2 regions of the Tersicoccus mangrovi genome follow, and region 1 is predicted to be linked to the other one. Evidence: riboswitches for the same ligand, from Rfam matches in the RefSeq annotation. Region 1 holds a riboswitch; the other holds the start of a gene.
What was found. Region 1 has a riboswitch for thiamine pyrophosphate ahead of V6N00_RS02720 (ECF transporter S component). Riboswitches for the same ligand answer to the same signal wherever they lie in the genome.
Positions count from the first base shown of each region.

Region 2: it holds a riboswitch for thiamine pyrophosphate, as region 1 does, so the genes downstream of both, thiO (glycine oxidase ThiO) here and V6N00_RS02720 (ECF transporter S component) in region 1, are expected to answer to the same signal.

Region 1 covers NZ_JBAJMW010000001.1:553,858-557,409, reverse strand. Annotated here, with positions in the region: gene V6N00_RS02740 (Na+/H+ antiporter subunit E) at 1-477, shown strand, start outside; gene V6N00_RS02735 (MrpF/PhaF family protein) at 474-734, shown strand; gene mnhG (monovalent cation/H(+) antiporter subunit G) at 831-1,241, shown strand; gene V6N00_RS02725 (DUF4235 domain-containing protein) at 1,305-1,565, opposite strand; TPP riboswitch at 1,640-1,784, shown strand; gene V6N00_RS02720 (ECF transporter S component) at 1,822-2,442, shown strand; gene V6N00_RS02715 (ABC transporter ATP-binding protein) at 2,493-3,552, shown strand, end outside.
Region 2 covers NZ_JBAJMW010000007.1:146,545-150,096, reverse strand. Annotated here, with positions in the region: gene V6N00_RS14630 (ChaB family protein) at 1-147, shown strand, start outside; gene V6N00_RS14625 (M20 family metallopeptidase) at 189-1,361, shown strand; gene thiE (thiamine phosphate synthase) at 1,388-2,080, opposite strand; TPP riboswitch at 2,095-2,220, shown strand; gene thiO (glycine oxidase ThiO) at 2,209-3,396, shown strand; gene thiS (sulfur carrier protein ThiS) at 3,431-3,552, shown strand, end outside.

The DNA of each region.
Region 1 (3,552 bases):
AGCCTCGGCACCCTCGTCTTCGGCGCCGTGCTCGCCCTCACCGTCGTCCACACGTTCTACCTGCCGCCGGTGCAACTGGGTGGCCGGTTGAACCTCGTCCAGTTCGCGATCGCGGTGGTCGAGTTCCTGCGGGAACTGACGATCGCGAGCTTCCACGTGTTCGCCCTGGCGGTGTTCCGGGGCCGGTCCATCCGCAGCTCGGTGATCGCCGTGCCGCTGCGCACCCACTCCGACCTCATCCTCACCGCGACGGCGAGCGTGACGGGCCTCGTGCCCGGCTCCGTCGTGGTCGAGGTGGACCGGGCCGGCTCGACCCTGTACCTGCACTGCCTCGACGTGACCACGCCCGAGGGCGCGGACCGGGTCCGGGCCACCGTCCGGGCCACCGAGGCACGACTGATCCGGATGATGGGCTCACGCGAGGAGGTCGCGCGGCTGGCGGCCTCCGAGCGCGGCCGGATCGGGGGCACCGCATGATGCTCGTCGCCGTCGTCATCAGCGCCGTCATGCTGGTGGTCGCCGCCGCGGGGGCCATCTACCGGCTCGGCCGCGGGCCGTCGCTGCTCGACCGGGTGCTCGCCGCGGACGTCCTGCTCGTCATCATCGTCTCGGCCGTGGCCGTCGACGCGGTGTACCGCCACAGCATCGACTCGGTGCCCCTCATCGCGACCATCACGATCGTCGGCTTCATCGGCTCCGTCGCCGTCGCCCGGTTCGTGGCGACGAGGCGGTGACGCGGTGAGAATCTCGTGCACGACGTCGCGACCAGCCGCAGGAGCACCACGAGGAGCACCACGCCGACCGGGCCGGACGAGTGAGGAGGGACGACGATGAACGGGATCCTCGAAGGCGTCGCCGCCGTGCTCATGGTCGTCGGCGCCTCGATGTCGCTGGCCGCCGCCATCGGCCTCTTCACGTTCCCGGACCTGCTGACCCGGATGCACGCGGCCACCAAGCCCCAGGTGTTCGGGCTGCTGCTCCTCCTGCTGGCCGTCGCGCTGGCGCTGCGCGCGTGGGCCCTCGTCCCCCTGCTGGTCCTGATGTGGATCTTCCAGCTGCTGACCATCCCGGTCGGCGGCCACATGGTGGCCCGCGCCGGCTACCGGACACGCCACCTGGACCGGGACTCCGTCGTCATCGACGAACTGCGCGACGTCGTGCAGGGCCCGGGGGCCGGCACCGCAACCGGCCCCGGCAACGACGAAGGCGGATCGACCGCAGTCGACCCGCCTTCCCGCTAGGCGGCACCGGAAGCCCGGCTCGCGCCGGCTCAGACCTCGCGCCGGCTCACACCTCGTGCCGGCTCAGACCTCGCGCGGGTCCCGCATCGAGCGGGCGGCACGCTGGGTCGACTTGGCCACGCCGAACTTGATCGCGGTGCTCACGACCGTGGTCAGCACGGCCCAGATGAGGATCTCCTTGACCGTGTCGTCGTCGTTGTCGCCCGGCTTCGTGGGCGGCTCCTTGCCGACGACCTTCTGCCAGCCGGCGGTGAGCAGCTTGTTCGCGACCATGACGGCGCCGATCGACAGACCGGTCCCCGCAAGTTTGACGACGGTATCCATCGCGTGTTCTCCCTCTGCATCGATGTCCCTGGGGTTCGTCATCAGCCTACTGCGTGGCGACGCGTAGAATGATGCGACAACGACAGGGGAGCGCCTCCTGCTCGTCGGCCGGGTCTGAACACCCGGGCGGCGGTCGGCCGGCGCTGAGAGTGCGGACCGCCGCAGACCCTCGAACCTGCTCCGGTTAGCACCGGCGAAGGGAGTCGAGTTTCTCGAAGCCGTGGGCTTCCCCCTCCTGACCTCCAGGAGGACACACATGAGCACGTCACGCGGTTTCGCTCCCGCAGCCCCCGCCACCGCCCAGCGCGGATGGCGCGTCATCGACATCATCGTCGCCTCCGTCGTCGCCGTCGCGTGCGGCGTCGTCTTCTGGGCGTGGAGCCAGGGCTACGCGGCGGTCGCCGTCGCCACGGCCCCGTTCCCGTTCCTGGGCGGCCTGTACGGCGGAGGCTGGCTGATCGCCGGCGTCATCGGCGGCCTCATCATCCGCAAGCCCGGCGCGGCCCTGTACTGCGAATTGATCGGCGCCTGCGTGGAGGGCGTCCTCGGCACCCACTTCGGCCTGACCGTGATCCTCTCGGGCCTCATCCAGGGCCTGGGTGCCGAGGCGGTCTTCGCGCTGTTCCGGTACCGCCGGTTCGGCGTCGGGGTCGCCATGCTCGCCGGTCTCGTCTCGGGCCTGGTGATGGGCATCAGCGAGGACGTCCTCTACAACGTCGAGTGGGCCGCCGGCTGGCAGGTGGTCTACGCCGTGCTGGCGGGGGTCTCCGGCCTCGTGATCGCCGGCCTGGTGAGCTGGCTGATCGTGCGGGCGCTCGCCGGCACCGGCGTGCTGAGCGGGCTCGCCTCCGGTCGCGCCGCCCGGGCACGGGTCTGACCACGGTGCCGGGCCGCCCGAGAGTGGGGTCCGCGCCGCGGCCGGCCGCCGTGGACGCCCGCGGCTGGGGATGGCGCCACGGCGGGCGGCGTGCCGCCGCCGTCGACGGTCTCGACCTGCACATCGAACCGGGGGAGCGTGTGCTTCTGCTCGGGCCGTCCGGGGCGGGCAAGTCCACGGTGCTGCACGGGCTCGCGGGCCTGCTCGACCCGCAGGACGCCGAGTCGCGCGGCGAGCTGCTGATCGACGGCGTTCCCGCGATGGATGCCCGCGGCCGGGCCGGTCTGCTCCAGCAGGATCCCGAGGCGCAGATCGTGCTCTCCCGGGTGGGCGACGACGTCGCCTTCGGGCCCGAGAACCTCGCCGTCCCCCGGGAGGCGATCTGGCCCCGCGTGCGGGACGCGCTCGACGCCGTCGGGCTCGCCCTGCCGCTGGACCACCCGACGGCGGCCCTCTCGGGCGGTCAGCAGCAGCGGCTCGGCCTGGCGGGGCTGCTCGCCATGGCCCCCGGCCTGCTGCTGCTGGACGAACCCACGGCCAACCTCGACCCGGCCGGGGTGCTGCAGGTGCGCGACGCCGTCGCGGCCGCGCTCGACGCCACCGGATCGACGCTCGTCGTCGTCGAGCACCGCGTCTCGGTGTGGGCGCCGGTCGTGGACCGGGTCGTGGTGCTCGGTTCGGGCGCCGACGGCAGGACCAGCGCGATCGTGCACGACGGTCCGCTCGACCGGATCCTCCACGAGCACGGCGCCGAACTCGCCGCCGCCGGCATCTGGGTGCCCGGCCACGAACCCGACCTTGCCCGCCGGGCTCCCACCGGTGCCTCGGGTGCGGGCGAGGCCCTGCTGACGGCGCACGACCTCGCGGTCAGCCGGCAGGCGACGGCCGTGAAGCCGCGCCGCCGCTCCGGCCGACGCCCCGGCCGTCGCCTCGACCGACACGCGCTGATCGACATCGCCGCTACCGGCATCGACGTGAGCCTGGCCGCCGGACGCGCGCTGAGCGTCACCGGCCCGAACGGGGCCGGCAAGTCCACCCTCGCTCTCACCCTCGCCGGGCTGCTCCCGCCCGCGGACGGGTCCGTCACCGCCTCGTCCGCGCTCGCCGGCT
Region 2 (3,552 bases), on a different contig from region 1:
GACGCGAACGCGACCAAGGCGCACCTGATGGACGTGGCGAAGCGTCTCGACGTCTCCGGCCGCTCGTCGATGACGAAGGACGAACTCGTCGCGGCCATCCAGAAGGCCAACGACCGGGCCACCGCGAAGGCGCGGGAGAAGGACTGAGAGTCGACGACGGGCCGGGAGCCGGGGAACGGCGTGAGGCGATGAGCGACCTCGTGGCCGCCGCGCGGGACGCGCAGCAGGACATCCTCGTCGACGTCATCGACCTCGTCGGAGTCGAGAGCCACAGCTACGACCGGGCGGCCCTGGACGCGTGCCGGCGGCACGTGCAGACGCTCGCCGTCCGGCTGCTCGGGCCCCCGGACGGTGAGGACGTGCTCGACGGCGGCGAACGCGGGGACACGGTGCTGCTGACCTGGCGTGGCACCGGCGCCGGACGGGTGCTGGTCGTCGGGCACTACGACACCGTGTGGCCCACCGGCACGCTCGCGGACTGGCCGGTGCGCGCGGACGTGCGCGACGGCGTCGAGGTGCTGACCGGTCCCGGGATCTTCGACATGAAGACCGGCCTCGTGCAGAGCCTGTGGGCACTGAAGCTGCTGCGGGACCAGGGCGACGGCGTGGTGGTGCCGACGGTGACGTTCCTCCTCAACGGCGACGAGGAGGTCGGCTCCCTGAGCTCGCGCCCGCACATCGAGGCGGCGGCCCGGCAGGTCGACGCCGCGCTCGTGTTCGAGCCGACGCTCGACGGCGCGGTCAAGACCGGGCGCAAGGGCATCGGCTTGTTCGAGTTCCACGTCACCGGCGTCGAGGCCCACGCGGGGCTGGACCCGACGGCGGGCGCCAGCGCGATCCACGCCCTCGCCGAGGCCATCACCGCGGCGACGAAGGTCGCCGACCTCGACGCCGGCACCTCCGTCAACGTCGGCCTGATCAGCGGGGGCACCGGCACCAACGTCGCCGCGGGCCGGGCGTGGGCGCGCATCGACATCCGCGTCAGCGACGAGGCGGAGAAGGCCCGGGTGGACGCCGCCTTCGACGCCATCACGCCGTCCGACCCACGCGTGCAGCTGCGCGTCGACCACCGGTGGAACCGACCGATGATGGCGCTCGACACCACGATGCGGCCGCTGCTGGACGTCGTCGTCGCGGCCGGTCACGACGTCGGGCTCGACCTGGACCACGTGAGCGTGGGCGGCGGCTCGGACGCGAACTTCATCGCCGGGATCGGGGTGCCGGTGATCTGCGGGCTCGGCGCCGTGGGCGCCGGTCCGCACTCGCGGGACGAGTACATCGTGCCCGGCCGGATCGCCGACTACACCGCGCTCGGCGCCCGCGTGCTGCAACGCCTCGCGGACGGGCTGCCGACGTCCTGACGCGCAACGGGTGGCGGGTCAGCGGGTCACAGCGGCGGGAGCTGCTCGATCAGGCGCCGCGCCGCATCCTCGGGGTCGGACGCCTCGGTGATCGCGCGCACGACGACCACCCGGCGCGCGCCCGCGGCCACGACCCCGCCGATCGTGCGGTGATCGATGCCGCCGATCGCGAACCACGGGGTGGGGACGCCGTCGTTCTGCTCCGTCGCCTCGGCCGCCCGGCGGACCAGGTCCAGGCCGACGGCGGCGCGGCCCGGTTTCGTCGGGGTGGCCCACACCGGGCCGACGCAGAAGTAGTCGACGTCCGGGTTCCGCCGGGCGGAGGTCAGCTGGTTCGGGTCGTGCGTGGACAGCCCGATGCGGCACCCGGCCGGCAGCAGGGTGCGCGCCTGGGCCGGCGTGAGGTCCCGCTGGCCCAGGTGCAGGACGTCGGCTCCGGCGAGGCGGGCGATGTCGGCGCGGTCGTTGACGGCGAACGCCCGGCCGGCCCGCTCGGCCTCCTCGCGGACCACGGCGAGCGCCTCGAGCTCGCCGGCGCCCTCGATGTCCTTGTCCCGCAGCTGGACGACGTCGACGCCTCCGGCGTAGGCGGCCCGGACGAGGTCGCGCAGGTCGCCCTGTTCGCGGCGGGCGTCGACGCACAGGTACAGGCGGGCCGTGGCGAGGGACGGAGCGGGACGGTCGCTGCCGGCGGTCGTCGGTGTCGAGGTGGCGGACATGGTGACTACAGTAGGGGCCAGATCACGGGAGCCACGACGCGAGCCACGCTCGCCTGACGGGTGGCTGAGAGGGTGTCCGACACCGACCGTCCGAACCTGATGCGGGCCATGCCGCCGAAGGGAGAGCCATGTCAGGCGACCAGTCACACGCGACGTCCCGGGAACACCCGGACGAGCACCCGTCCGTCCTCGTGCTCGGCGCGGGCGTCGTCGGCCTCGGCATCGCCTTCACCCTCGCGCGCGCGGGCCACCCGGTCACGGTGGTCGACCCCGCACCGGCGTCCGGAGCGACGCACGCGGCGGCCGGGATGATCGCGCCGGTCGCCGAGCTCGCCCACCAGGAGGAGGCGCTGCTGCCGCTGACGCTCGACTCCGCCCGCCGGTACCACGCCTTCGCCGACGACGTCGCCGCGGTCGGCGGGCGCGACACCGGGTACGCCACGACGCCCACGCTCGTGTGCGGCGTCGACGGCGCCGACCGCGACGCGCTGGCCGCCCTGCACCGCCTGCAGCTGCGGCTCGGCCTGGAGGCCGAACAGCTGACCACGCGCGAGGCCCGGCGGCGCGAGCCGCTGCTCGGCCCGCAGCTCTCGGCGGCGTACCTGCTGCCCCGCGATCACCAGGTCGACCCCCGGCTGCTGAGCCGGGCGCTGCTCGCCGCCCTGACCGCCCTCGGCATCCGCGTCGTCGAGCAGCGGGCGGAGGCCCTGCTGACCGCACCCGAGCCGTCCGGCGTCCGCGTCATCGGGGCGCGCCTCGCGGACGGCTCGACGCTCGAGGCCGCCGAGACGGTCGTCGCGACGGGCGTGGCCGCCGCCGACCTGCCCGTCCCGCTGCCGCTGCGCCCCGTGCACGGGGACATCCTGCGCCTGCAGCCGCCGGCCGGCTTCCCCGCACTGACGCACACGGTCCGCGCGATCGTCCGGGGCATGCCCGTGTACGTGGTGCCCCGGCCCGACGGCACGCTCGTGCTCGGGGCCACCTCACGGGAGGACGGCGGGGCGGGACTGCAGGCCGGTGGAGTGCACGCCCTGCTGCGCGACGGCATCACCCTGCTGCCGGCCCTGGCCGAGGCCACGATCGTCGACGCCGTCGCCCGCGCCCGGCCGGGCACCCCCGACAACGCGCCCCTGCTCGGCCGGCTCCGGAACGCCGACGGCGCACCGACCGCCGGGCTGGTGCTGGCCACCGGCTTCTTCCGGCACGGCGTGCTGCTCGCCCCGGCCGCCGGCGCCGCCGTCCTCGGCCTGCTCGCGGGAGAGCCGCTGCCCGTCGCCGAGCCCTTCAGCCCCGACCGCTTCGCCCTGACATCCTGACCACCGCACCTGACACGCCTCTCCAGGAGATCCCATGAGCCCCGGCCCGACGGCCACCCCCGCCGTCACCGCCATCACCGTCAACGGCGAGCCGACGCCGCACCGGTCCCAGACCTGCCGCGACATCGTCGCCGAGCGCACCGGCCGGGAGGTGTC